Regions from separate parts of the Pseudarthrobacter sp. GQ63 genome, predicted to be linked through region 1. Evidence: predicted binding sites of a transcription regulator. Region 1 holds the regulator's gene; the other holds the start of a gene.
The links. The regulator HspR, encoded in region 1, represses chaperone genes until heat shock. The targets are predictions, from matches to a motif close to AAGTTGAGTCNNNNNGACTCAACTT.
Positions count from the first base shown of each region.

Region 2: the regulator HspR is predicted to act here: its motif matches at 12,348-12,372, upstream of clpB (ATP-dependent chaperone ClpB).

Region 1 covers NZ_JCAXEF010000003.1:81,402-95,738, forward strand. The annotation lists gene pabB (aminodeoxychorismate synthase component I) at 1-724, opposite strand, end outside; gene ykgO (type B 50S ribosomal protein L36) at 741-863, opposite strand; gene AC6CHP_RS07620 (GTP-binding protein) at 918-2,063, opposite strand; gene AC6CHP_RS07625 (low molecular weight protein-tyrosine-phosphatase) at 2,123-2,662, opposite strand; gene AC6CHP_RS07630 (LysE family transporter) at 2,776-3,399, opposite strand; gene AC6CHP_RS07635 (methyltransferase domain-containing protein) at 3,502-4,320, opposite strand; gene AC6CHP_RS07640 (MarR family winged helix-turn-helix transcriptional regulator) at 4,330-4,860, opposite strand; gene AC6CHP_RS07645 (MMPL family transporter) at 5,058-7,250, shown strand; gene AC6CHP_RS07650 (hypothetical protein) at 7,299-7,595, shown strand; gene dnaK (molecular chaperone DnaK) at 7,864-9,741, shown strand; gene AC6CHP_RS07660 (nucleotide exchange factor GrpE) at 9,744-10,448, shown strand; gene AC6CHP_RS07665 (DnaJ C-terminal domain-containing protein) at 10,526-11,497, shown strand; gene AC6CHP_RS07670 (heat shock protein transcriptional repressor HspR) at 11,513-11,938, shown strand; gene urtA (urea ABC transporter substrate-binding protein) at 12,258-13,523, shown strand; gene urtB (urea ABC transporter permease subunit UrtB) at 13,558-14,337, shown strand, end outside.
Region 2 covers NZ_JCAXEF010000003.1:225,358-239,694, reverse strand. The annotation lists gene purM (phosphoribosylformylglycinamidine cyclo-ligase) at 1-876, shown strand, start outside; gene AC6CHP_RS08325 (hypothetical protein) at 1,258-1,566, shown strand; gene AC6CHP_RS08320 (ATP-binding cassette domain-containing protein) at 1,780-2,598, shown strand; gene AC6CHP_RS08315 (ABC transporter ATP-binding protein) at 2,595-3,452, shown strand; gene AC6CHP_RS08310 (MFS transporter) at 3,449-4,801, shown strand; gene AC6CHP_RS08305 (ABC transporter substrate-binding protein) at 4,882-6,432, shown strand; gene AC6CHP_RS08300 (ABC transporter permease subunit) at 6,432-8,249, shown strand; gene AC6CHP_RS08295 (DUF3073 domain-containing protein) at 8,460-8,693, opposite strand; gene AC6CHP_RS08290 (septum formation family protein) at 8,964-9,623, shown strand; gene clpB (ATP-dependent chaperone ClpB) at 9,672-12,317, opposite strand; gene AC6CHP_RS08280 (sulfate/molybdate ABC transporter ATP-binding protein) at 12,537-13,583, opposite strand; gene AC6CHP_RS08275 (ABC transporter permease) at 13,580-14,337, opposite strand, start outside.

The DNA.
Region 1 (14,337 bases):
CCGTGTCCGGGGCAGCTCCTGCGTTCGAGGAGTCCAGCCAGACGGCGTTGGGCGAGCGTCCGTAGAGGGCGCCGAAGAGTCCCGCGGCGTCCGGACGGACGTCCAGGCGTTCCGCGCGGAGGCGCAGTCCCCGGCGTGCTGACAACTCAGGTGCCAAGGCGGGGGCCAGCGCCGGAAGGTAGGGGAGGGCCTGCAGCACGTCGGCCGGTGCCGAGCCGTCGGCGGGGTTACGCACGCGGATGTCGGCATCGAGGGGGACGTTGTCCGCCGCGAGCCACTCCTCTTCCTGCGCCGCCCACTGGTCCCAGAACGGCTCATAGGTCTCGCCGTCCCGGTCCAGCGCCCGGGTCCGGCGCACGTCGTCCGGGGCCTCGGCCCAGATCACCGCGCTCAGCAGGGGGCGGGCCGCTGCTGCCGCCGCCCCCACGCCTTCCACGATGACGATCTCTGCCGGAAGCGTCACCCGGGGTTCGCCGTCGTAATGTTTCTCCCAGTCCCAGCAGACCCAGGAGGCAGCCTCCCCGCGGCCCAGGGGGGTGAGCACCGTGGAAACATACCTCTCGATGCCCGCCGCCAATCCATTCCATCCGGGGTATATGTCCTCAAGGTGGAACAGCGACACCTTGTGGTGGGCGCGCAGCCTGGCGGCCAGTTCGACGGCGAGCGTCGTCTTCCCAGCGCCGGAACGTCCGTCAATGGCGATGATGACGGGGGCTGGGCTCATGGAGTAGAGCGTACCTTTATCCCTGCCGGGCTTTCATCCGCGGGTTCTTCTTGTTGATCACGAACGTCCGGCCGCGGCGCCGGACAATCTGGGCTCCCGGGATCTTCTTCAATGCGCGAAGTGAGTTGCGGACCTTCATGGTGTGCTCCTTGTGGGTTGATTGTTTGGTTGGTACCGGTTGCGGGATTGAAGCTCAGCTGGCCTGTTCGAGGCCGAAGGGGTCGTGCAGGCCCTTGCCGGACGCCAGTTCCTCGTCGGTGAGCTGGCAGGAAGTGAGGAGGTGCTCGAATTCCGCCGCGTCGAGGTACTCGCCGGTGGCGGTGATAACCGTGGCGGCAGGCGCCGGCATTCCGCGGCCGGCAGGGACCTCCGTTGGAGGAACGTCGTCCCACGCCCCGGTATTCTCAAGCCAGATCCGGGGTCCGACGCCCTGGATGGCAATGCGCCATTCGGGCGCCGAGGCAATCCAGAGGTGGCCGCGCACCACGCAGCAGCCTTCCGCCAAAGTTGCCAGGGCTTGGCGGAAACGTCCGGGGTGCAGCGGCCGTTCAACGCGCTGGACCACAGTCATGAACGGTGAAGCATCGCTCGTTCCTGCGCCCCCGGTCCGTTCAGCGTCCGTCCGATGCACCGTTTCGGAGGGAACTTTATCGGAGGGCACTGTTCCTGGTGCCGTCCGGGCCAGCGACCCCAGGTAATGGTGGCGTCCCGGGCGGACCTCACCTGCGCTGGACGCCAGGTCCGCGTGGGGTGCAAGCTGCCGGGCCAGGTGCAGACCCCGCTCCCGGGCCGCCGGGTCCGGTGGCACGATGTCCGGTTCCGTCACCAGGACGGTGTCGGCAAAGGCCAGCTCGCCGATGAGGCATTCGCCGGGCGTCCGCTCATCCTCCACCATCGGAGTGAAGCCGGATTCGAACAGTGTGTGGGAGTCCCAGATATGGTCCTCCAGCGCATCCGGAGCCAGCGCCAGGATCACGGAAGAGACGGTGGCGCGGTCCGCCAGTTTTCCGTTCAGCGCGGTAACGGCCGCGTGCGCAGGGGTGGCCGGTGCCAGTCCGATGATGATGGGACCGGGGATTCGCTTTCCCCGGCTGTCCTGGATCAGCCGCTCAATACCGGGCACCAGGTCCAGGCGCACGGCGCAGCTCAGGCACCCGTGCTCCAGGAAGGACTCCCCGCGTTCAATCTCGCCGGCCCCGGTGAAAGTCCGCCGGACCACCACCCCGTTTTCCAGCAGATCGTGAAGGACCACGAGGCTTCCGGGGCGGGCGGCGGCCAGGTCCTCGCAGGCCTGCTGGCGGCAAAGGGCATCCAGGGAAGTGACAACGATGAGCTCCATATGCCCAGCCTAGTTGAGAATCATTCTCAACTACAAACCTAAGTGCGCCGAACCTCGGGTCAGCGGTCCTGCCGCTGCAGCTCCGCGCTGCGAAGCACGGCTGACTTGATGTGGTCCACGATGCCGGGGAGCGCTGCGTGGATTTGATGCCAGACGGCGTCAAAGTCCGCGTGTCCGCCGTACCAGGGGTCCTCGATGCCCTGGTCCAGGAGGTCCAGGCCCGCCACTGAGGGATCGAAGCTGCGGAACATGCGGATCTTTTCCAGTGACTCCTGATTCGGGGCGGCTTCGCTGAGCCAGGCATAGTGGTCGATGTCCAGCGCAAGGATCAGGTCCCTGGAGTGAAACCAGTCCGGCTCCCATTCGCGGGCGATGTGCTGCTCCGATAGAAGCTGGGTGGCGGCGAGCCTGCGGGCGGCCCGGGGATCGATGGGGCGGCCGGCCTCGTAGCCCGTGGTTCCTGCCGAGTCCACCGCCACGAGGTCGTCCAGCCCCTCGCGTTCCAAGGCCGCAGCGAGCATGAGCTCAGCCATGGGGGACCGGCAGATGTTGCCGGTGCAGACGGCGATGACGCGGTATGGGCTCGACGCTGAGTTCATGAAACTAAGCATGCGCGCTATCGTCCCGATTGGCCAGAGAAGTGATTCATATTGCGTGACAGGCTTGTAAAGAAGTTTTCCCGTTAGTCACGGATGGTGGGTTTGTGGGCCGCCTAGTGCATGACGGCCAGGAGGATGCCGACTCCCACGAAGAGCACGCCAAAGACCTTGCTGAGGACCATCTGTCCACGAGCTGAATGCGTAAACCGCTGGAAGGACCGGGCGGCTGCCGCGAAGAAGAACCACATCACCAGGATGTCGATGGCAATAATCGTGGCCGTCAGTACGGCGTACTGGGCGAGGAGCGGATGTTCAGGCCTGATGAACTGGGGCATGAACGCCAGGAAGAAGATGATGGCCTTGGGGTTGAGCAGGTTTACCCACAGTCCCCGGCGGAAGATGGACCAGGCAGGTTCGTTCCGGAGGGAAGCGGTTTGTTGCTCTTCGAGATTCGGTTTGCTCAGGAATTGCCTGATGCCCAGGTATACGAGGTAGGCGGCGCCGGCAAAGCGGATGACGTTGAAGGCGACAGGAGAGCTTGCCACCAGCACGCCCACACCGAGCGCCACGATCACCACGTGGATCACCAGTGCTGCCTGTTGTCCCAGGATGCCCCAGATGGACCGGCGGAACCCGGCGTTCAGGGAATTGCTCATGGTGTTGATGGCTCCGGCGCCGGGCGTAAAGCTGATGAGGGTTCCGGCGCCCACCAGGGCGAGCCAAAGGGAGAATTGCACCATCCAAGTTTAGTGGCCGTTGACGCTACTTAATCACCTGTTTGGCCTGCTTGCGGGCCACAACTGCCGTACTGCGAGTGCGGCCCCTGGGCATGTGCGGGCTCACGCCCGGGCAATGACCTCACCGTTGGGGATCAGGAACCACCCGTCGTCGGTGGAGCCCCAGCGGTGCCACCCGGCCGAGATCCGGGCCAGGTCCGCGGGATTGGCGAAGCCGTATTCCAGCGCCTGCTCCGCGAAGGCGGAATGAAGCACGCGTTCCCCCCACACGCGCGCCTGCCACCGGCGCTGCTGGCTTGTGGCATAAAGCCAGTTGCTGCTGGAGGGTGCCACATCGGTAAATCCGGCCGCCTGCGCCCAGCTGACCAGCCGCCGGCCGGCGTCGGGTTCCGCCCCGTTGCGTCGCGCGATGCGCTGGTAAAGCTCCATCCACTCGTCCAGTTCCGGAATGGCGGGGTACCAGCTCATGCCGTGGAAATCGGCGTCGCGCACGGCAACGATGCCGCCGGGCTTGGCAACGCGCCGCATCTCACGCAGCGCCTCCACCGGATCCGTAAGGTGCTGGAGCACCTGGTGGGCGTGGACGACGTCGAACGTCTCATCCTCGAAGTCCAGGTCGTAGATATTCCCGGCCACGAACTCCACGTTGGACACCTCGCGTTCCATGGCGAGCGCCTTGGCCTGGGCGATGATGTCCGGTGACCGGTCCAGGCCTGTCACCTTCCCCGGCGCCACCAGGACGGCGAAGTCGCACGTGATGGTGCCCGGGCCGCAGCCGACGTCGAGCACGCTGGCTTCGGGTGCGAGGTGCGGCAGGACGAATGCTGCCGAATTCTCGGCGGTCCTGGCGGCATGGGCGCGGACCACGGATTCGTGGTGGCCGTGCGTGTAAACGTCGTCTTCAGGCTGCTGCGCACTCATAACCAAACGCTACCCCGGGGCGGGTGTGTCCGGCAGGCCAGCGGAAGACTCTTCGCGCGCAGCAACCGTGGCCTCCACCATGGCGGTCATGAACCGGGTGACAGTATCGAGCTCGTCAGCCGAGAACCCGGCCATGGCGCTGCCCATCTGGCGGGCGAGCGGAGCGAAAATGGCGCCGCCCTCCTGGAACGCCTTGGGCGTCATCCTGAGCTGGACCTGCCGGCGGTCCGAGCTGTGCCGCTCACGGGTCACGTGTCCGGAATGGTCCAGCCGGTCGATCAGGGCGGTGGTGGCGGGGGAGCTGAGGTGCAGTTCCTTCCGCAGGAGCCCCGGAGTGACCACATTTCCCTTGGCCGTGTGGCGCATGATCACGGCCAGCGCGTTGAGGTCTGTCCGGTGCATGTCCTTGCGGCCGCCTGCTGTGTCCACGTAGCGGTTGGCCTCGAGCGTGAATTCCTGCAGGAGGCGGACCAGGGGATGGGGCCCTCCGGCAGGCCCGGGAGGGCCGCCCTGCGGTGCCGGGCTGGTGCCGTCTGCCATGTCCACCTCCTGGTCGTCCCGATGCTTGGCCGCTTGCAGTGCAACCGCCTAATGCGTACTGACGGATATTACTTCAGCGGCTGAGGCCCCTCAGTATCGGCGGAATTAAGAAAAAGCTAGCCAGCCGCTTATCTCCATTATGGAGATACTCTAATATGGAACCAATGTTACTCCCCGCCCGTCGTCCGGAAGGCATCATGAAACACAAATCCGCAGGAACGGAACGCGTCCCGTTCTGGCTGCGCTGGCTGCTCCCCGTCATCCTGGTCCTCACGTGGCTGGCGCTCGCCGGCGTAGGAGGCCCCACTTTCGGCCGCCTTGAAGAGGTATCGTCCAACGACCAGGCCTCCTTCCTTCCCGCCAGCGCCGAGGCCACTGCCGCCCAGGACTGGCAGGCGAAGTTCCGGGACTCGGACGAGGTGCCCGGCGTGATCGTGATCGAGAGCAATGAAGCCTTCACCCCGGCCCAGTTCGGCGAAGTGGCGGGCCTCAAGACGGAGCTGGAAGGGCTGCAGCTTGGCAGCGCCGTTGTGGGCCCGATTCCTTCCGAGGACGGCAAGGCGGTCCAGTTCATCGTGCCGATCGATTCGTCCGCGGAAGTCAAGGAGGCCGTCCAGGAGCTGCGGGACACCGTGGCCGAGTCCGTGCCGGCAGGAATGCAGACCTTTGTGACCGGCCCGGCCGGGCTAGCGGCGGACCTCACGGCCGCCTTCGCCGGGATTGACGGAATCCTCCTCCTGGTGGCCCTGGCCGCCGTGTTTGTGATCCTCCTGATCGTCTACCGTTCCCTCCTGCTGCCCATCATGGTGCTCCTGACTTCCGTCTTTGCGCTGTGCGCGGCCATCCTGCTGGTGTTCGGCATGGCCAAGGCCGGATGGATCCAGCTGAACGGCCAAAGCCAGGGCATCCTGTCCATCCTGGTCATTGGCGCCGCAACGGACTATGCACTCCTCTACGTGGCACGGTTCCGCGAGGCCCTGACCCACACCACCAACCGCACCGCGGCCGTGCTCACCGCCTGGAAGGCATCCTTCGAGCCGATCCTGGCCTCCGGCGCCACCGTGATCATCGCCCTGCTGTGCCTGCTTTTCTCCGACCTGAACTCCAACAAGGCCCTTGGCCCTGTGGCTGCTGCCGGCATTCTTTGCTCCCTGTTCGCGGCCCTCACACTGCTGCCGGCCCTGATGGCGCTCCTGGGCCGGGCGGCTTTCTGGCCGTTCCGCCCCAAGCTGGTCCCGGCGGAAGACCGCGAACCCGAACTGGTGACCGGGCTGGAGGGCCAGAAGGGTCTGTGGCGCGCCACCGGATCCCTGGTCTCCCGGCGTCCGCGTGCCGTGTGGATCGCCTCGGTCCTGCTGTTGCTGGTGGCCTCGGCCGGAGTCCTGCAGCTCAAGGCCAACGGCGTTCCGCAGACAGACGTCATCCTCACCGCCTCCAACGCCGTAGACGGCCAGGACGCCCTGGCGCGCCACTTCGACGCCGGCAGCGGCAGCCCCGCCGTCGTGGTTGCGGACCAGAGCAAGGCGCAGGAGGTGCTTGACACAGTCAAGGCGGCCGACGGCGTAGGGGACGCCTATCTGCTGGCTCAGGGCAGCGTGCCCATCACCGGAGCCCCCGGCGCTCCCAGCGCCCCCGACGTCCGCGACGGCAAGGTGCTCATCAACGCCACCCTGAACTCCGCAGCGGACTCCCTGGAGGCCGAGGAAGCGGTGAAAGCCCTGCGCGAGGACGTGAAGGCCGTGGACCCGGACGCCCTGGTGGGCGGCGTGACCGCGACCGCCCTGGATACCAACACCACCGCCCAGCGTGACCTGGTGATCATCATCCCCGTGGTCCTGGTGGTCATCCTCTTCATCCTGATGCTGCTGCTGCGCTCCGTCCTGGCGCCGGTGCTGCTGGTGCTCTCGGTGGTGCTCTCCTACGCGGCAGCCATGGGGGTCTCGGCCTTCGTGTTCAACAACATCCTGGGTTTCCCGGGCGCTGATGCCACCGTTCCGCTGTTCGGTTTCGTGTTCCTGGTGGCCCTCGGGGTGGACTACAACATCTTCCTGATGAGCCGGGTCCGTGAGGAATCGCTGAAGCACGGCACCCGTCCCGGCATCCTTCGCGGCTTGGGCGTCACCGGCGGCGTCATCACCTCCGCCGGCGTGGTCCTGGCTGCCACCTTCGCCGCCCTGGGTGTCATCCCCATCATGTTCCTGGTGCAGCTGGCGTTCATTGTGGCCTTCGGGGTATTGCTGGACACCGTGCTGGTGAGGTCCCTGCTGGTGCCCGCCCTGGCGTACGACATCGGCCCCCGTATCTGGTGGCCCAGCAAGCTCGGGCGGCAGGAGGTTGAGGAACGGCCGGACCGGGATGAAGCCCTGTTGGCCAAAACACCTGCTGGATAGACTGCACTTGCGCCCGCCTGGACGCGGAACTCAAAGGAGAGATGCACCATGACCGAGAACCAGGAATCCCCGGCCGAGCAGCCCCGCAAGGGAAGCACATCCCCCGGGCTGGAAGGCGAGGGCGGGCAGTACGTGGACGGTGACTACGGTGATGCCGGGACGGTGGGAGAGCCCGCCGGGAACCCTGAGGACGGCGAGTACCCGGACGGGGACTACGGTGACGCCGGCACCTCCGGTACAGCCCGCGAAACCGATGCCCTCCAGGACGGGCTCACGGACGGCCAGGTGAACACCACCTCGGAGGAGGGCGGTCCCCTGCACGGCGGCCGGGACAGCGACAGGTAGCGCGGCGGCAAGAGCAGCACCGCAACGCGAAGCAGGACGGCGGCGGGTTCTCCAACAGCGAAAACGGAGAGCCGCCGTCGTCCGCGTTTAAGCGCTGTTAACCGCGCCAATGCTGACAGCCGGGCGGATCCATGGAGCCGCCCGGACGCAAAGTTGAGCGTACCTCGCTCAACTCCGTGTTGACATCAAAGGCGCCCTGAGTAAAGTTGAGTGCAGAACGCTCAATAGCGGGCGCCAACCAGTTTCCAAGGAAAGAAGGAAGCAACACATGTCACGTGCAGTAGGTATCGACCTCGGAACCACCAACTCCGTCGTCTCCGTTCTCGAAGGTGGCGAGCCCACCGTTATTGCCAACGCCGAGGGTGGCCGCACCACGCCGTCCGTCGTTGCGTTCTCCAAGTCCGGCGAAGTCCTGGTGGGTGAAATCGCCAAGCGCCAGGCCGTCAACAACATCGATCGCACCATCGCTTCGGTCAAGCGCCACATGGGTACGGACTGGACCGTCAACATTGACGAGAAGAAGTACACCCCGCAGGAAATCTCCGCGCGTATCCTCATGAAGCTGAAGAACGACGCCGAGTCCTACCTGGGTGAAAAGGTCACCGACGCTGTGATCACCGTTCCGGCGTACTTCAACGACGCCGAGCGCCAGGCAACCAAGGAAGCCGGCGAGATTGCAGGCCTGAACGTCCTGCGCATCGTCAACGAGCCCACCGCGGCAGCGCTGGCCTACGGCCTGGACAAGGGCAAGGAAGACGAACTCATCCTGGTCTTCGACCTCGGCGGCGGCACCTTCGACGTCTCCCTGCTGGAAGTCGGCAAGGACGAAGACAACTTCTCCACCATCCAGGTCCGCGCCACCGCCGGTGACAACCGCCTGGGCGGCGACGACTGGGACCAGCGCGTCGTTGACTACCTGCTCAACCAGCTCAGGGTCAAGGGCATGGACCTGTCCAAGGACAAGATCGCCCTCCAGCGCCTCCGCGAAGCCGCCGAGCAGGCCAAGAAGGAACTCTCTTCCTCCACCAGCACCAACGTCTCCCTCCAGTACCTGTCCGTCACCCCCGACGGCCCGGTTCACCTGGACGAGCAGCTGACCCGCGCCAAGTTCCAGGACCTCACCAAGGACCTGCTGGAGCGCACCAAGAAGCCGTTCCACGACGTCATCAAGGAAGCCGGCATCAAGCTCTCCGACATCGACCACATCGTGCTGGTGGGCGGTTCCACCCGCATGCCCGCTGTCTCCGAGCTGGTCAAGGAACTGGCAGGCGGCAAGGAGCCGAACAAGGGCGTGAACCCGGACGAGGTTGTGGCTGTTGGCGCAGCCCTGCAGGCCGGTGTCCTGAAGGGCGAGCGCAAGGACGTCCTCCTGATCGACGTCACCCCGCTGTCCCTCGGCATCGAAACCAAGGGCGGTGTGATGACGCACCTGATCGAGCGCAACACGGCCATCCCCACCAAGCGGTCCGAGACCTTCACCACGGCTGACGACAACCAGCCGTCCGTGGCCATCCAGGTCTTCCAGGGCGAGCGCGAATTCACCCGCGACAACAAGCCGCTGGGCACATTCGAGCTGACCGGTATCGCTCCGGCTCCGCGCGGCGTCCCGCAGGTTGAGGTCACCTTCGACATCGACGCCAACGGCATCGTCCATGTCTCCGCGAAGGACAAGGGCACGGGCAAGGAACAGTCCATGACCATCACCGGCGGTTCCAGCCTCTCCAAGGAAGACATCGACCGCATGGTCAAGGATGCCGAGGAGCACGCAGCCGAGGACAAGGCCCGCCGCGAGGCAACCGACACCCGCAACACCGCCGAGCAGCTCGCCTATTCCGTGGACAAGCTGATCGCGGACAACGCCGACAAGCTGCCTGAAGAGGTCAAGACCGAGGTCCAGGCCGACGTCGACGACCTCAAGAAGGCACTCGAAGGCACCGACGACGCCGCCGTGAAGGCCGCCTTCGAGAAGCTCCAGGCTTCCCAGGGCAAGCTGGGCGAGGCCATCTACGCCCAGGCCGGTTCACCGGACGGTGCCACCGGCGCTGCAGGTGCTGAAGGCGCTGCGGGATCAGCTGCCGGTGACAAAGCTGGCGACGAGGACATCGTTGACGCCGAGATCATCGACGAAGACGAAGCGAAGAAGTAGCCATGCCCCATCACGGTAACGAGGAAGAACACAACACTTCCACCGACCACGACCGCGCGGGCCAGAAGGGTGACAGCCATGAGCCGGTCATCCGGGACAACCGCAAGGTTGACCCGGTGACCGGGCAGGCCCGGCACCCTGAAGGGGGCAGCAGCTCCCACGGTGCAGGTGCGGCTTCCGGCACGGATTCCGACGGCGACGCCCTGGCCCAGGCTGAGGAGATCCTCAACGGCGTCGAGGTGCCGGCGGAAGAATCCGTGGCGCAGGGTGCCGCTGGAACGGGTTCGGCCAACGCTGAGGCGGCCGAGCTGCGGAACGACCTCCTCCGGCTGCAGGCCGAGTACGTCAACTACCGCAAGCGCGTTGAACGCGACCGCGCCGTGGCAGGGGAAATGGCCGTCATCGGCGTCCTGAACTCCCTGCTTCCGGTACTGGACGACGTCGACGCAGCCCGCCAGCACGGCGACCTGACCGACGGACCGTTTGCCGCGATCGCCACCAAGCTGGAGAACGCACTGAAGACGTACGGCCTGGTCCGCATCGACGAGACCGGCGTGGAGTTCGATCCCACGATCCACGAGGCCCTGATCCAGCAGCCCGGCGAGGACATCGAGGTTGACACCGTCAGCCAGGTGCTCCGCTCAGGCTACAAGTCAGGCGAACGCGTCCTCCGGGCAGCACAGGTCATCGTCGCAGTACCTGCGTAGCATTACTTTCGGTGGTTGAGCCGGCCAGTTTCCGGTTGGCTCAACCACCGACCCATAACTTTTGAAAGGAAACGCCATTGGCTAGCCAGGATTGGGTGGACAAGGACTTTTACGCGATCCTTGGTATCGCCAAGGACGCTTCCGACGCCGACATCAAGAAGGCATACCGGAAGCTCGCCAGGCAGCACCACCCGGACACGAATGCGGGGAACGCTGCTTCGGAGAAGAAGTTCAAGGACATCTCCGAGGCCTATTCCGTGCTCTCGGATCCCGATGAGCGCCAGCAGTATGACGCCATCCGGGCCATGGGCGGCGGCGCCCGGTTCGCGCCGGGCGGAGCCGGGGCGGGCAGCGCCGGGTTCGAGGACATGTTCGGTGGCCTGTTCACGGGCAACACCGGCCGGCACGCGGGCGGGTTCAACCCCTCCGCGGGCGGCATCCCGCCGGAGTTCGCTGACCTCTTCGGCGGCGGCTTCGGCCAGACCGGATTCCAGCGGACCCCGCAGAAGGGCGCGGACCGCACGGCCTCCACGAGCATTTCCTTCGCCGGAGCCATCCGCGGCACCACCATCGGCTTGCGGGAACCCAGCGGCGAAGTGATCGACGTCCGGGTGCCCGCCGGCATCAAGGACGGCCAGAAGGTCCGCGTCCGGGGGAAAGGCCAGCCTGGCGCCGCCGGTTACGGAGACCTGGTGGTGTCCGTCGCCGTCCAGCCGCATGCGTTCTACACGCGCGACGGCGACAACCTCCGCATCCACGTCCCCGTCACCTTCCCCGAGGCTGCTTTGGGAGCGGACATCGAGGTGCCCACCATCGACGGAGAAAAGGTGCGGGTCCGTGTGCCGGCCGGTACGCCGTCGGGCCGCACCCTGCGGGTCAAGGGCAAAGGCGTGAAGACGTCCAAGGGAACCGGCGACCTGCTGGTGACCATCGACGTCGCCGTTCCCAAGAACCTGAACAAGGAAGCCGAAGCCGCGGTCAAGGCGTTTGCCGAGGCCACGGCCGGAGCCGATGTCCGTGAGGGCCTGGCCGCCAAGGCCCGGTTGTAGCAGGGGAGGTGTGCTGTGGACGTCAGTGCTGACCAGCCTATCTTCGTGATTTCGGTCGCGGCTGAACTCGCGGACATGCACCCCCAGACGCTCCGGCAGTACGACCGGCTGGGCATCGTCTCGCCCAGCCGTGCGCCCGGCAAGTCCCGCCGCTACTCGCAGCGGGATATCAACATGCTCCGTGAAGTGCAGCGGTTGTCGCAGGAAGGCGTCTCGCTGGAAGGAATCAAGCGGATCCTGGAACTGGAGAACCAGGTGGCCGCCCTGCAGAGCAGGGTCTCGGAACTGACCGAGGAACTTGGCCGGCGGCGGCAGCCGCTGGACGCCCGGATCTTCGCGGCGGGCGCTGCCGGCGACGTGGTGAGCCTGGCGCGAGGCCAGCGCCCGCGCCCGCGGTCCCAGGCCGTGGTGCTGTGGCGGCCGCGTGCCATCGGCAGGTAGGTACTGCGCCTGAAGGAACCGCCGGTGGACCCTGGCCATCAACGGTCCGCTGGTTTATGTCCGCCCAGCGGGCCAAGATTACGGCCCGGAACGTTTCCCCCACGTTAACTTTCATTCCATCCCTTCCCTGCAATCAGGCCGCTTTTCCCGCAGACACCCTGCATCTGGCGGCCACCATGAGCCGGGACGAAACGGTTCAGAAACTAACCGCCGCGAAACCGAAACAATCCGCTCCTACATTCATCGCAAGGGGTCTCTTCCCGGGACCTCGGAGGCGAGCCGCTGCCCCAGGCAGCGGCGGAGTGAGAAGCAGGTACACATGAAGGTTTCGGTTCACAAGCGCGTTTTCCTTCCCCTTGCGGCGGCCGCCGTGGCCACAGCTTTGGCGGGCTGCGGCAGTCAAATTGCGGATCCGGCATCCGCGGGCTCCACAGCCAGCACCGGCACGTCCTGTGTGGACACGTCGGGCGACAGCATCAAAGTGGGCTTCATCAATTCCTTGTCCGGCACCATGGCCATCAGCGAGAGCACAGTGTTCGACTCCCTGACCCTGGCTGCCGAGGAAATAAACGCGTCCGGCGGCGTCCTGGGCAAACAGCTCCAAGTGGTCAGTGAGGATGGCGCCAGCGAACCGACGAAGTTTGCCGAGCGCGCCGGAAAACTGATCCAGCAGGATTGCACCGCGGCCGTATTCGGCGGCTGGACCTCGTCAAGCCGCAAGGCCATGCTTCCCGTCTTCGAAGCCAACGACGCACTGCTGTTCTATCCGGTGCAGTATGAAGGCCTGGAGTCATCGAAGAACATCTTCTACACCGGGGCCACCACCAACCAGCAGATCATTCCGGCCCTTGACTACCTGGCCGAGCAGGGAACAACGTCGCTTTTCCTCGTAGGCAGCGATTACGTCTTCCCGCGGACGGCCAACAAGATCATCCAGGCCTATGCCGCCGCCAAGGGCATCGAAATCCTTGGGGAAGAGTACACCCCGCTTGGCTCCACGGAATTTTCCACCATTGTCAACAAAGTCCGGGATTCGAAGGCCGATGCAGTCTTCAATACCCTCAATGGCGACAGCAATGTGGCGTTCTTCCGCCAGTACAAGAGCGTTGGCCTGACAGCCGACACCATGCCGGTCGTCTCGGTTTCCATTGCCGAGGAGGAAGTCCCCGGCGTCGGCCTGGACAATGTGGAAGGGCAGCTGACCGCCTGGGACTACTACCAGACCCTGGACACCCCGGCCAACAAAAAATTCGTCGCCGCCTTCAAAGCGAAGTTCGGCGCTGAGCGGGTGACGAGTGACCCCATGGAGGCTGCTTACACCTCGCTGTACCTCTGGAAAGCCATGGTGGAGAAGGCCGGGTCATTTGAGGTGGACCAGGTGCAGGCTGCGGCGGACGGCGTCACCTTCGAAGCACCCGAAGGCCTTGTGACGGTAAACGGGGAGAACAACCACATCACCAAGACCCCCCGGATCGGAAAGATCAATTCTGAGGGCCTCATCGACACGGTCTGGTCCTCGCCCGAGGCCGTTGAACCGGATCCGTTCCTGGCCACCTACGACTGGGCCAAGGACCTGGCCAAGTAGCAACTGGGGACATAGCGAAGAAAGGCCTGCTGGAATGGAACTCCTGATAGGGCAGATGTTCGCCGGGCTCAGCCTCGGTTCCGTGTTGCTCCTCGCGGCACTGGGACTGTCGCTGACGTTCGGCCAGATGGGGGTCATCAACATGGCCCACGGCGAGTTCATGATGGCCGGGGCCTACACGGCCTTCGTGGTCCAGCAGGCCATCGCCGATGCCGGCGTATCACTGCTGGTTTCCATTCCCGCGGGTTTCCTGGTGGGCGGTGTCCTGGGGCTGGTTCTGGAAGCGGTGCTGTTGCGCCGCATGTATCACCGGCCCCTGGACACGCTCCTGGTCACCTTCGGGGTGGCGCTCGTCCTGCAGCAGGCTGCACGGGACATCTTCGGCGCACCCAGCGTTGATGTGCGCGCACCAGCCTGGCTGCAGGGAAATATCGAGGTGCTGGGCGCGCCGATCCCGCTGACCCGGCTCTTTATCCTGGCGCTCTCACTGTTGTGCCTGGCCGGACTGGTCCTCCTCCTCAGGGGCACGCCGCTGGGCCGCCGCATCCGGGCTGTGGTTCTGAACAGGGACCTGGCAGAAACCAGCGGCATCTCAACCCGGCGAAGCGACCAGCTGACGTTCTTCATCGGCTCCGGCCTGGCCGGAGTAGCCGGCGTGGCCGTTACCCTCATAGGTTCAACCAGCCCCTACCTCGGCACCAGCTACATTGTGGATGCCTTCCTGGTGGTAGTGGCCGGCGGCATAGGCCAGGTCAAGGGGGCTGTCATCGCGGCGTTCGCCCTGGGAGTGCTGCAGTCCGTCTTCGAGTATTCG
Region 2 (14,337 bases), 140 kb from region 1:
ATCGGGTTCGACCTGGTGGGCATGGTGGTGGACGACATCGTTGTGGTGGGCGCCGAGCCGCTGTTCATGACGGACTACATCGCCTGCGGCAAGGTGGTGCCCGAGCGCATCGCCGATATCGTCCGCGGTATTGCCGCCGCCTGCTCCGTGGCCGGCACCGCCCTGGTGGGTGGCGAAACCGCTGAGCACCCCGGCCTGCTGGGCGAGCACGAGTATGACGTGGCGGGAGCCGCCACCGGCGTCATCGAGGCCGACCACCTGCTGGGACCGGACCGCGTCCGTGCCGGCGATGTGGTGATCGGCATGGCCTCCTCCGGCCTCCACTCCAACGGCTACTCCCTGGTCCGCCGGGTCATCAACCACGCAGGCTGGGCACTGGACCGCCAGGTGTCCGAACTGGGCCGCACGCTCGGCGAGGAACTCCTCGAACCCACCCGCGTGTATGCAGCGGACTGCCTGGACCTTGCCCGCACCTTCCCCGTCACCGGCGGTGCGGCCGTGCATGGATTCAGCCATGTCACCGGCGGCGGCCTGGCCGCCAACCTGGCCCGAGTCCTCCCCCACGGCCTCGTGGCCACCGTGGACCGCTCCACCTGGGAACTGCCCGCGATCTTCAAGCTGGTGTCCGAGCTGGGCAACGTCCCGCTGGCCGACCTCGAGCGCACGCTGAACCTGGGCGTGGGCATGGTGGCCATCGTGTCCCCCGAAGCCGCAGATGCAGCAGTTGCCCGCCTCAACGACCGTGGCCTGCCGTCCTGGGTAATGGGCACCGTCACCGAGGATTCGGACGCGATCCTCAAGTCCGGCCCTGACTACGTGCAGGGTGCCAAGGGCGTGGACGGCGGCGCTGTACGGCTGGTCAACGCCTACGCCTAGATCCCTATCGAGTGCTCCGTTTCGGCCGTTTTGACCCTTCAGAACGGCCGAAACGGAGCACTCGATGCGCTTAAAAGGGAACTAGTTAGTCATCCCCTTGACTGCTAAGCATACTTAGCTTTAGTGTTTAAGTCGGAAGTGCATAACAGAATAGTCAACCGGGTTTCTCCAAGGCTTGATGCCCCGCCGGAATCCACCGGCGCCTGGGCGCCCACCCGGTTGAACCGCCTTCCCCCGCCGAACCGGCGGACGCCAGAGGAAGCAACCACAGAGCCGCCCCGCCCCCATCCGCCATGCATCAGCACGGCCGTCAGGCAGCCCGGAGTTATCCGCGGACTGCAGGACAGGGGCACCAGGGCAGATATCAAGGGAGCGAAAACTATGTCAGTTCTTAAGAAAGCCACCGCCGCAGCCGCTGGAAGCCTGTTCCTCATGGGCGCCGTTGCCGGACCTTCGCAGGCGGCAAATAACACCACGTTGAATGACGGCCTCGTCAGTGTCACGGTGGGCGACATCACCGTCAAGGATGCTGTGGACGTCAATGTGGCCGTCAGCGTCGCAGCAACCCTGTGCGACGTTGCGGACATCGGCTCAATCGCGGTTCTCGGTGAAGCAGTGGATGCCACCGGTTCCGAGGAAACCGTCTGCGATACCGCGACCGGTCCAGTTCGCATCGTAAATAACAAGTAAACGGAGCCGGTGAGGGACAGGCGAGAGCACGCCTCACCCAACACCCTCTTTTAGAGCTTCATGCGAAGAGCCCCGGCCACTGGCCGGGGCTCTTTTGCGCGCACGCGCCAAGCGCACGAACCACGATTCCCGCAGCTTTGCACCTTAATGCGAATGATTATTGATAGCATGTGAATCGACCCCTGCTCAGTCCTCACATGAAATGACGTTGCCATGCCTGCACCCGCCCTGTCCGTGACAGACCTCGCGCTCTCAAGCGGCGGCCGGCAGCTGGTGCACCCCCTGACATTCTCAATGGTGGCTGGGGAGCGCGTTGCGCTGCTGGGCGCCTCAGGATCGGGCAAGTCGCTGACGGCCGCAGCCCTGGCCGGCCAGCTTCCCGAGGGGATATCAGCCGGGGGAACCATCACCTTCGGGGCAGGATTCGGGGCAGGATCAGGCAAGGGCCAGGCCGCACTGATCCGCCAGGATCCGGCAACGGCACTCAACCCCCTGGTTCCGATCGGCAGGCAGCTCGCCATCCCCCTGCGCTCCGCTGGATACAGCCGCGCAGACGCACAGGCCGAAGCCGCCCGGCTGCTGGCGCGGGCGGGCATTGGGGAACCCGCCACGTTCCTGCCGCGATACACGGGCCAATTGTCCGGCGGGCAGCTGCAGCGCGCCTGCATCGCCCTTGCCCTGGCCTGCGGCGCCCCCGTACTGGTAGCGGATGAGCCCACCACCGCCCTGGACGCCGTCACGCAAAATACCGTCCTGGAAACCCTCCGCATGTGGAGCACCGGGGGCCGCAGCCTCCTGTTCATCACCCATGACCTGGCCGCGGCCGCCTCGCTGTGCACACGCGCGCTGGTGATGGAGGCCGGGCGCATCGTAGAGCAGGGTCCCATGGCGGACCTGCTGCGCAACCCCCGCCACCCCTACACCGTGCGCCTGGTGCAGGCTGCCTCGCGGTCAGCGGAGCCGCTGGCAGCGGACAGTTCAGCGGAAGGTGCGGCGCCACGTTCAGCACCGGCGACGGCGGTTGCAGCGTGAGCGACGGCGGCGCGTTCAGCAACAGCGGCGGCGGCAAGACGACCGGAGCACTCGCCGCAGACGGCGTCTCCTTCGCCTATCCAGCACCCCGCTTCAGGGGCGGAATCCACGGCCCCCGCCACGACGGCACCCTCCACAACGTCAGCCTTCACCTGGCACCCGGCAGCAGCACCGCCCTGGTGGGAAGCTCGGGTTCCGGCAAATCCACCCTGGTGCGCATCCTGCTGGCGCTGGCAAAACCCTCGGCAGGAACGGTGGCCCTGGGCGCCCACGAGGTAAAACCCGGCCTGGCCCGGTCCCTCCGCTGGTACCGGCAGGCCGTACAGTACATCCCGCAAAACCCGGCAGGAAGCCTGGACCCGCGCATGACCGTTTCCCAGCTGCTGAGGGAGCCCCTGCGCCAACTCCGCGTGGCGGGCAACCACAGGGCGATGGTGGGTGAGGCGCTGGAACGCGTCGAGGTGCCTGCCGGGCTGCTGGAGCGCCGGCCGGGCGAACTGTCCGGCGGCCAGAACCAGCGGGTGGCCATCGCCAGGGCACTGGCAGTGCAGCCGGCCCACCTGCTGGCCGACGAGCCCGTCAGCGGCCTGGACCTTCCCCTGCGGGACACCGTCCTGTCACTGCTCGGCAGCCTGGTGCACCAGCAAGGACTGGGGCTGCTCCTGGTCACCCACGACCTGGGCACCGCTGCCCGGTTGTGCGGCGCCACCGCCGTCATGGCGCACGGCCGCATTGTGGAGCACGGGCCCACACACCGGGTGCTGGACAGTCCGGGCAGCCCCGAAGCGGCCGCGCTGGTGCAGGCATCAGCAGCCCTGCACTTTCCGCCAGCCATCCCAGCCGGTGCCGCGTGACGACGCTTGAGACCACGGGGCGGACCGCCACAGCGCTGCGTCCCGCTTCCGGGCTGCTCCTGGCCAGCCAACTGGTCTTCAACATCGGCTTCTACGCCGTGGTGCCTTTCCTGGCCCTGGTCATGACCCGCGACTTCGGCCTGGCGGCAACGGCTGTGGGCATCGTCCTGGGCGCGCGCGTCTTCAGCCAGCAGGGGCTCTTCCTGCTGGGCGGCATGATCACGGACCGGTGGGGAGCACGGCGGGCAATGCTGGCGGGCTGCCTGGTCCGGGTTTCGGGCTACCTCACGCTGGCCATGGCCGGCAGCTTTCCCCTGTTCCTCCTGGGCGCGGTGCTCACGGGCATGGGCGGCGCCCTCTTCTCACCGGCGCTGGAATCACTGGTGGGGAAGGCGGAAGAACGACGGCGGAGCACCGGCGGGAAGGCACCGGCACTATTTGCGCTGCTTGCCATCTGCGGGGAAATCGGAGCCGTGGCAGGTCCCCTGCTGGGCGCCCTGCTGCTGGGCGTTTCCTTCATCTGGGCCGCGCTGGCCGGGGCAGTGGTCTTCACCGTGATGGCCGGGGTGCTGTGGCACAGCCTGCCTGCGGAAGAGCCACGTCATTCACCGGCCATGCAGAAGCCCGCCACCCCGCTGCGGCCAGCCGCCCGGCAGGCCGAAAGAACGGAGGGGACCGAGGGTTCCGGTGGTTCCGGTGGTTCCGAGCGTTCCGGAAGAACCGGAAGAACCGGAAGAACCGAGGGGACTGCCGCAATGCTGCGGGACAGGCGCTTTGTGGCATTTGCCGCCCTGTACAGCGTGAACCTCCTCGCCTACAACCAGCTCTATTTCGGCCTTCCCGTCGAGCTGGCCAGGACAGGAGCAGGCCCAGAGGTGCTGGCCGGCCTGTTCGCCGTCGCGTCCCTGCTGACCGTTGCGCTGCAGTGGCCCATCTCCCGGCTGACAGCCAGGATAGGCGCAGGACGGGCCCTCACTGCGGGGTTCATCCTCAAGGGCCTGGCCTTCGGCAGCATGGCCGTACTTGCCCAGGTTCCGGCCGCCGGCACCATGCAGCTCCTGCCGCCGCTGCTGCTCGTGGTGGGACTGTGCCTCGGCCACATGTGCATCGGCCCGGTGGCCATGCCGCTGGTCCTGGACTTCGCCCGCGGCCGCCGGACCGGGATCTACTACGGCCTCCTGGCGAGCATGGGCGGCTGCGCCGTGCTGCTGGGCAACATTGTCCTTGGACCGCTCTACGCAGGAGCCTCCCAGCCGGGGCCTGACGCCGCCTGGCCCTGGGTGCTGCTGGCGGCACTCACGGTGCTTCCCGCCGTCGGACTTCCCCGGCTCCTGCCCACCAAAACGTAACCTGCCGGGACCTGGCGCAGGCGCCCACACCCGGCAACACAGCATTCAAACAACCCAACTGAAGGAAAAGGTACTCCCCCATGTCCAGACCCCGCCTCCGCCCGGCACTTACCGGCCTGTCAGTGCTCCTCCTGGCCACGGGACTGACCGGTTGCTTCGCGGCCGGAACCGACCAGGCAGCCGGACCCGGCGCCGATTCAGGCCGGATCAAGCTGGCCATGCTCCAGCCGCCGCGGTCCGGCTTGTCCCCTCTGAGCGATGACGCGTTCAAGCTGTCCCGCTGGAAAACCGCCGAAACGCTGGTGGAGCTGGACGCGCTCGGTGAGGCACAGCCTGCGCTGGCCACCGAGTGGCAGCAGAGCGGTCCGGCATCCTGGAGCTTTACCCTGCGGGAGGGTGTCGGGTTCCATGACGGAACAGCGATGACCGCAGCAGAAGTAGCGGCTTCGCTGACAGCCGCGGCACAGGCCAGCCCCAAGCCCCGGATCCTGGACGGCGTAGAGCTGACTGCCCAGGCCGGGGACGCCAACTCCGTCACCATCACCACGGCGACGCCCGACCCCCTCCTGCCCCAGCGGCTGTCCAGCCCCCAGCTGGCCATCCTCGCAGCCTCGGCGTACGGGGAAGGCGGCGTGGTCAGCCCGGTCAATGCCGGAACGGGGCCCTACCGCCTGGTTTCGGTCGACGGCACGTCCTCGGCCCGGCTGGACCGTTTCGACGGGTACTGGGGACCGCAGGCGGAAGCGGAGGGCGTTGACGTCCAGTTCGTCCCGGACGGAACCGCCCGGGCCGCCGCTATCCGGACCGGCGACGCGGACATCGTTGAAGCCATCCCCGTGGGCCAGGTGGCCCAGATCGATCCGGCGCTGGTGCACGAGGTGCCCATGCCGCGGACCAACACGCTGTACCTCAACACGGCCTCGGGACCGTTTGCCGATCCCGCTGTCCGCGCCGCTGCCCGGGCCGCAACCGACGCCGGCACCATCGTGGACAGGGTCTACGAAGGCCGGGCGGACCAAGCCGCCGGGCTGCTGGGCCCGGCCCTTCCCTGGGCCGCGGAGCAGCGGAACAGCGCGGAGTACGCGGCTGCCCTGGCCACCCGGGCGGCGGCAACCGCGGTCCCGGGAACGCCCATCCGGCTCGGAACCTTCACCGACCGCGCCGAACTGCCGGAGGTGGCTGTCCAGCTGGAGCAGCAGCTGGAGGCTGCAGGCTTCGTGGTGGAACAGGACGTGAGGGAGTACCAGCACATCGAGGCGGACGCCCTGGCCGGTAAGTTCGATGCCTTCATCCTCTCCCGCGCCACGGTGCTTGATTCCGGTGACCCGGTGGCCTACCTCTACAGCGACTTCTCCTGTGCAGGCTCCTTCAACATCTCCCAGTTCTGCGACCCCGCGGTGGACGCCGCCCTGGCCAAGGCCGCGGGCATTCCTGCCGGCCCCGAACGAAGGGCCGCCATCTCCGCGGCCGAAAGCCTCATCCTCGCCCGCGACGCCGCCATCCCCCTCCTCCACGAACGCGTCATCCAGGGCGAATCCACCCGCGTGGGCGGAGTGGAGCGTGACCCGCGCGAGCGCGCGCTGGTGACCAGCAGGACCCGGATCGCCGGCAGCACAGGCTCCGCAGGCTGATGCCCGGCGGAAGAGCTTTTGTGAAAGTCACCGTTTCACGGGTCCTCGCCCTGGTAGCCCTGGTGGTGTTGATCGGCATGATGCCGTGGCTCTCGGGCCGCGGCGCCGAGTACACGATCCTCCGGGCACGGTACTCGGACCGGGAGCCAACACCGGAGGCCCTGGCCGCCGTCCGGGCGGAACTCGGCCTGGAGCAGGGGCCACTCCCCCTGTTCCTGTCCTGGATCCGTGGCGTGTTCGCCGGAGACCTGGGCACGTCCTGGATCAGCAACACGCCCGTGGCGCCCGGCATCGTATCCGCCCTCAGTGTCTCCGTGACCCTGATGGCCTTTGCCCTTGCCGCGGCCGCCATCATCGCCCTGCTCCTCTGCACACCCGCGGTCATGGACGGGCTGCGGCAAAGGAGGAGGCCGGCGTCGGGAGCCCTGTCCGCAGCCCTCACCTCCCTGCCGGAGTTCCTGCTGGCCGCCATGCTGCTGGTGGCCGGTGCCATCTGGCTCCGGTGGTTCCCGCCCTTCGGGTGGAAAGGTCCGGAGTACGCGGTGCTTCCGGCCCTGTCCCTGGGCATTCCTGCAGGCGGGCTGATCGGGCTCCTGGCCTCAGACGCCATCCGTGCAGGGTTCGCTGAACAGTGGGTGGCCACTTGGCGGATGTCCGGGGCCGGGTCTGTCCGGCTGACCGCCGCGGTGCTCCGCCGCGCACTGCCGGCAGTGCTTCCGCAGATCGGGCTGGTCCTGATTGGACTGACCGGCGGCGCAGTAGCTGTGGAAAAGGTCTACGCCATGCCGGGGCTCGGCCGGGCGCTGCTCGGAGCCGCCAGCGCGCAGGACATCCCCACGCTCCAGGCGGGCATGCTGGCGCTCATGGGCCTCGCCCTGCTGGTGGGAACGCTGACGACGGCGGCCCGGTACCTGCTGATCGGCCCTGCGGTCCGCTTCGGCACCCTTCCGCTTGCGGAACCTCCGCGGCCGGGGAACCGCCGCCAGCTGGCCCTGCCTGCGGCGGCCGGCGTCACCCTGCTCCTGATTGTGGGTGCCGGGCTGCTGCGCGATCCCTTCACCTCGGCCCATGCCAGGCTTGCGGCTCCCGGCTGGTCGCTTCCGTTCGGTGCCGATGCCAGCGGTCGCGACCTGCTGGCCCGTGTGGGGCACGGAGCCGTGGGGACGCTGGGGACCGCGCTGGTTGTGGTGCTGGCCTGCCTGGCCGTGGGAATCGCCGTCGGGCTCTTTCCACTGGCAGCCACGGGACCCCTTGAGGTGGCGAACGCGGCACCGCCCATCCTCGCCGGCCTGGTGGTGGCGGCGCTCAGCGGCCCCTCGGCACACGGCGCTGCCGTGGCGGTGGCCGCGGTCAGCTGGGCTCCCCTGGCTGCGCACACGGCGGCCCTGGCCCAGGAGGCGCGCGCCCAGCCCTATGTGCAGATCCTTCCGGTGCTGGGGGTGGGGAGGGCTCGGATCATGTTCCGGTATGTCCTCCCGGCGGTGGCATGGCCGCTGCTGCGCCACGCGATGCTCCGGCTGCCGGGGGTTGCCCTTGCGCTGGCGGCGCTCGGTTTCTTGGGACTGGGCCCGCAGCAGCCGACGCCGGAGTGGGGACTCATCCTGGCCGAGGGCATTGGCTACGTTGAACGTGCCCCCTGGGCGGTGCTTGCACCCGCGTCCGCGCTGGTGCTGGCGTCGGTGGTGGCGGTGGGGCTGGCAGGAGCCGGACACGGGGCCAGGGTCACCGCCGGTAACGGTGCGGGAGCCGTCCCGCTGTCCGGGACAGATCCGGTGCCGGCGCAGGAGCGCGTGCAGGCGCCGGCAGGGGCGCGGTAGGTCTCCTGGGCAGCAGAAAGCCCGCTGCCTGCGCCGTTTCCGGTGCGGGCAGCGGGCCCAATAACTGAAGTCAGCCCCTGCGGTCCAGTGGGACCGGGGGGCCGAAAAGAAGCGCTGCACTGGTCCAAAGACCAGGATCCATGCATTGGGTCCACTGGTGCTGCGGCGTCACCAGGACTGCCCCGTTATGGCAGCAGCACCTTGAGACAACTAGCCGATCCGACGGGTGTCTACCTCGTCGTCGTCTTCTTCCAAATCATCCGCGTACTTATCCACATAAGCCGAATAGTCAGGTTCGACTGGCTCATTCGCATAATGGCTCGTGGCACGACTGCCCGGACCCGTCAGCTCACGCTGAAGTGCCGAATAGTCAGTGTTCGGGGAGTAGTACTTGATATCCCGAGCCTGCTTGGTAGCTTTTGCCTTTTGACGGCCGCGCCCCATGGCGTGACCCCCTTTTGTACTTGGACCGGAGGTGGTCACCTTGGCGTAGGTGAGGCCCCGGAATGTTTGGTCAATTTGTCGTACACCTAGATTACATGCTTTCGACTGCCCCCGCTTGCCACGCGCGGCGCCCTGGGGTGGCCTGGGTTACCATCAGGGCGCCAAACCGCGGGTTTCCCGCTTTTTTCTTCGGTAGAGTCGCTAAAACATCTGTTGATATGGACAGCGGGCCGGCCCGCCGCTGCGCAGAGAACCAGGAGGATGCACCACGTGAACCACCAGGACGTCCCGCCCAGGCCGGCCTCGCCACCCGCCGCCGGCCTGCCGCGCGTGCCTGCACCCGCGGCCGAACCGGTCCTGCACCCCCGCATGGAACCGGAGGACGCAGCGCATTCCGGAAGGGTCAACGGGCGGACGCTGTGGATTGCAGTGTTCGTTGTTGTGCTGCTGGCCGTCGTCGGTTCCCTGGTGTGGCTTGCCCTGTGGCTGGACTCAAACCAGGAACCGGGCGCTTCCGGAAGTGGTGCTGCGGGGGTGCTGGAAACCACGGTAGCGCCGCCCGCCACGGCGCTGCCACTGCCCCGCGAGGGGGTGGCGCCCGCCGACTTCGCGCTGGGCGACTGCTTCAAGGATTTCGACCCCGAGGCACTGGCATCCACCGTGGTGGCCTGCGATACCGGGCACTCGGCCCAGCTCGTGGCATTGTTCCGGTACCCGGAGGGTGATTCCTACCCCGGCGCCGAGGCACTGAAGGCCAAGGCGCTGGAAGCGTGCCAGGCCGCCAGGCTGGGCCCGGCAGCCAACGACTACGACCTCAACTACGAGCGCAGCTTCCCGAGCACCACCAGCTGGGAATCCGGTGACCGCAGGGTGGACTGCTACGTGACGGCCCCCGGCGGGAACGTGATCAACGCAAGCGTGCTGCCCTAGCGGCCACGCCGCCAGGGCAGCACCCTGCCTGTTGTTTTCCGGCCGCCCCTAGTCCTTCCGGCGGACAGAGAGTCCGCTGCTGCGACCCTCCGCCGCCGGGAGGTCGGTTCCGGCCGCGGTGAGTTCTCCGACGTCCGCGGCCGTGTCCACCAGCACCGTGTCGCCGTCGCTGATATCGCCGGCCAGGATGGCTTTCGCCAGGCGGTCGCCGATCTCGCGCTGCACCAGCCGGCGCAGGGGCCGGGCACCGTAGGCGGGATCGAACCCGGAGAGGGCCAGCCAGGCCCGCGCACCTTCCGTGACCTCGAGCGTCAGGCGGCGGTCGCGGAGCCTGCGCCCCAGTTCGTCCACGTGCAGTTCCACAATGTGCGCCAGCTCTTCAACGGTGAGGGCGTCGAACAGCACCACCTCATCCAGCCGGTTCAGGAACTCGGGCTTGAAGGACGCATTGACGGAGGCCATGACGGCGTTCCGCTTGGCGTCCGGATCCAGGGTCTGGTCCACCAGGAACTGGCTGCCCAGGTTGGAGGTCAACACCAGGATGACATTGCGGAAGTCCACGGTGCGGCCCTGCCCGTCGGTGAGCCGGCCGTCGTCGAGCACCTGCAGGAGGATGTCGAAGACCTCGGGGTGGGCTTTCTCCACCTCGTCCAGGAGCACAACGGAGTACGGGCGGCGGCGGACGGCTTCGGTGAGCTGGCCGCCTTCCTCGTAGCCCACGTACCCCGGAGGCGCACCCACCAGCCGGGCCACGGAGTGCTTCTCCCCGTACTCGGACATGTCGATGCGCACCATGGCGCGTTCGTCGTCGAAGAGGAAGTCCGCCAGCGCCTTGGCCAGCTCCGTCTTTCCGACGCCGGTGGGCCCCAGGAAGAGGAACGATCCGGTAGGACGGTTGGGGTCGCTGATGCCGGCCCGCGCGCGCCGGACGGCGTCGGAGACCGCCGTGACCGCCTTCGTCTGGCCGATCAGCCGCTTGCCCAGTTCCTCCTCCATATGGAGCAGCTTCTGGCTCTCGCCCTGCAGCATGCGCCCGGCCGGGATGCCGGTCCAGGCGGAGATGACCTCGGCGATGTCGTCAGCGGTTACCTGCTCGGCAACCATCTGCGTGGATTTGTCCACGACGGCGGCCTCGGCTTCCGCGGCAGCGTTCAGCTCGCGTTCCAGGGCGGGGATCTCGCCGTAGAGGATGCGCGAGGCTGTTTCCAGGTCACCTTCGCGGGCGGCCTTGTCATAGGCGCTGCGCCGTTCATCCAGCTTTGCCTTGAGATCGCCCACCCGGTTGAGGCCTGCCTTTTCGGCTTCCCAGCGCGCCTTAAGCGCGTTCAGTTCCTCTTCCTTGTCCGCCTTGTCCGCCCGGAGTGCGGCCAGCCGCTCAATGGACGCGGCGTCCTTTTCGTCCTGGAGGGCCAGCTCCTCCATGGTGAGCCGGTCCACCAGCCGCTGCAGCTGGTCGATTTCCTCGGGCGCCGAGTCGATCTCCATGCGGAGCCGGGACGCGGCCTCGTCCACCAGGTCGATCGCCTTGTCCGGCAGCTGCCGGCCGGAAATGTAGCGGTTGGACAGCGTGGCGGCAGCCACCAGCGCGGCGTCCGCGATGGTCACCTTGTGGTGCGCCTCGTAGCGCTCCTTCAGGCCGCGGAGGATGCCGATGGTGTCCTCCACGCTCGGCTCGCCCACATACACCTGCTGGAACCTGCGCTCCAGCGCCGGGTCCTTTTCGATATTCTCCCGGTACTCGTCCAGGGTGGTGGCACCGATCAGCCGCAGCTCACCGCGGGCCAGCATGGGCTTGAGCATGTTGCCGGCGTCCATGGATGAGTCGCCGGTGGCGCCGGCACCCACCACGGTGTGGATCTCGTCGATGAACGTGACGATCTGGCCCTCGGAGTTCTTGATCTCCTCCAGGACAGCCTTGAGCCGCTCCTCGAACTCGCCGCGGTACTTGGCGCCCGCCACCATGGATGCGAGGTCCAGGGCGATGAGGGTCTTGCCGCGGAGGCTTTCCGGCACGTCCCCGGCCACGATGCGCTGGGCCAGGCCCTCCACCACGGCGGTCTTGCCGACGCCGGGCTCACCGATGATCACGGGGTTGTTCTTGGTGCGGCGGCTCAGGACCTGGACAATCCGGCGGATTTCGGCGTCCCGTCCGATCACGGGATCAAGCTTGCCGGAGCGGGCCATGGCGGTCAGGTCCGTGCCGAACTTTTCCAGGGACTGGAACGTGTTCTCCGGATCCGGGCTGGTGACCTTCCCGTCGCCGCGGACACCCGGCAGGGCGGCGAGCAGCGCTTCATGGGAGGCACCGGCGTCGCGCAGCAGGCGCGCCGCGGCATCGTTGCCGGCCGAGAGGCCCAGGAGGAGGACCTCGGTGGAGACGAAGGTATCGCCCAGCCGGTCCGCTTCCTCCTTGGCGTTCTGGATGGCCTGCAGTGCGGGGCGGGAGAGCTGCGCCTGCTGGCTGGATCCGCCGGAGGTGGCCGGGAGTGCCTTGATGGCGCTGCTCGCCTGGACGCTGACGGAGTCCGGGTCCGCACCCGTGGCGCGGAGCAGCGCCACGGCGACGCCTTCGCGCTGGTCCATCAGCGCCTTGAGCAGGTGGGCCGGCTCAACCTGGGGATTTCCGGCCGTGGAGGCGTTCATGGCCGCAGCCGAGAGAGCCTCCTGGCTCTTGGTGGTGAATTTGACGTCCAAAGAGAGCTCCTTCCGGGGGCGGTTTTTATTAACTTGAGTCTACTACGCTCAACTTTGGTTTTGCGCCGTTCCTGATGACTGTTTGCCTACAGCGAAACAGCTCTACGCGGCCGGCGACAGGGGCGACAGACCCTATTTCAGCGGGGCGGGTGCTTCGCCCCCGTTGTAGGACAGCCCCTAGGACAGTCCCGCTGCAGGACAACCCCGCTGCGGATAGTCCTACAGCGGGTAGACGGACACTGCTGCGGCCTTGACCACAAGGTGCACCGTCATCCCCGGGACCAGCCCGAGGTCCGCCAAGGCGGCCGGCGTGATGTCAGCCGCCAGCCCGCCGCCCCGCACGCGGATCTGGTCCCCATGGGGTTCCAGGTCCGTAATGGCCACTGCGAAGGAGTTCCGGGGGCTGCCGTGCGCGTCGGTGAGGAATACAGAAACGGCCGACGGCGGGAACACGGCCACCGCGGGACGGCCGGCGGGGACGGGGTCCTCGCTGTGGCCGGCAATATGCCCGCGGGTGGCCAGGATGCCGTCACCGGCGGAGGTTCCCACCACAAAGTTGAGTCCCGCCAGCCCGGCGGCGAACGCGCTGCGCGGCTTGTGCAGGACCTGCCGGGTGGGGCCTTCCTCAGCAATCCGGCCGTTCTCCAGGATGACCACCCTGTCGGCAAGCATCAGGGCATCCAGGACGTCATGGGTGATGATGATGGCCGGCCGGTCCGCCAGGACCCGCTTGAGCAGGCGCCGGAGCAGAGGGGCGGAATGGATGTCCAGCGCCGCCATCGGCTCGTCCAGGAGGAGGAGCCCGGGATCCGCGGCGAGCGCCCGGGCCACCGCCACGCGCTGCGCCTGCCCGCCGGACAGTTCGGCTGGACGGCGGCCCGCCAGGTCCCCGGCTTCAACATCGTCCAGCCACCGCACCGCCTGCTGCATAGCCTGGCGCCTCGGCGTCCCGGCGCTCCGCGGCCCGAAAGCCACGTTGTCAGCCGCGGTGAGATGCGGAAAGAGCAGCGGCTCCTGGGCCAGCAGCGCCGTCCCGCGGTGGTGGGGGGCGGCCCACCGCTTCTCCCCGTCCCCCAGGTGGAACAGAGTCCGGCCGTTCAGCTCGGCCCGCCCCCTGTCCGGCCGTACAAGCCCGGCGATGACGGAGAGCAGGGTTGACTTGCCGGCGCCGTTGGGACCCATCACGGCCACAGTTTCCGTGGCGCCCAGCGACAGGGCAACGTCGAAACCGCGCTCTGCCACGGCTGCCTGGAACGAGAACGTCACGTGAGGGCACCGCCTGCCCCGGCAGCCGTCGTCGGCCGCTCGCCCGAAGCCTGCTTCCTGGCTTTCCCATCCGGGCCCCTGCCGCCGGAGCGCCGGTAGGCAAGGGCCACCACCGCGGCGGCCACGGCCACCAGTACCAGGGAAAGCGCGACGGCGGCGTCCGGGTCGGTCTCGCGCTGCAGGTAGATTTCGAGCGGCAGTGTCCGGGTTACCCCCTGCAGGCTGCCGGCGAACGTAAGCGTGGCGCCGAACTCCCCGAGGCTCCGGGCGAAGGAAAGGACCGCCCCGGATGCCAGCCCCGGCAAGACCAGCGGGAGCGTGACGCGCCGGAAGACGGTTCCCGGCGTTGCCCCCAGCGTCGCGGCCACGGCCTCGTACCTCTGGCCGCCGGTCCGGAGGGCACCTTCGAGGCTCACCACCAGGAACGGCAGGGCCACAAACGTCTGGGCCAGCACCACGGCGGTGGTGGAAAACGCGATCTGCAGTCCCAGCACCTCGATCGCCCCGCCCAGGAGTCCCTGCCGGCCGAACGTGTACAGGAGGGCAATGCCGCCAACCACCGGCGGCAGGACCAGGGGCAGCAACACCAGCGAGCGCAGGAGCCCCAGCAGCGGAAACCTGCCCCGGGCCAGGACCACCGCGAGCGGTACCCCAAGCACAATGCAGAGGGCAGTGCTGGCCGCCGCCGTACGCAGGCTCAGGCCCAGCGCCGCCAGTGCCGGCGCGGACGTGACCAGCGGAATGAAGTTGGCCC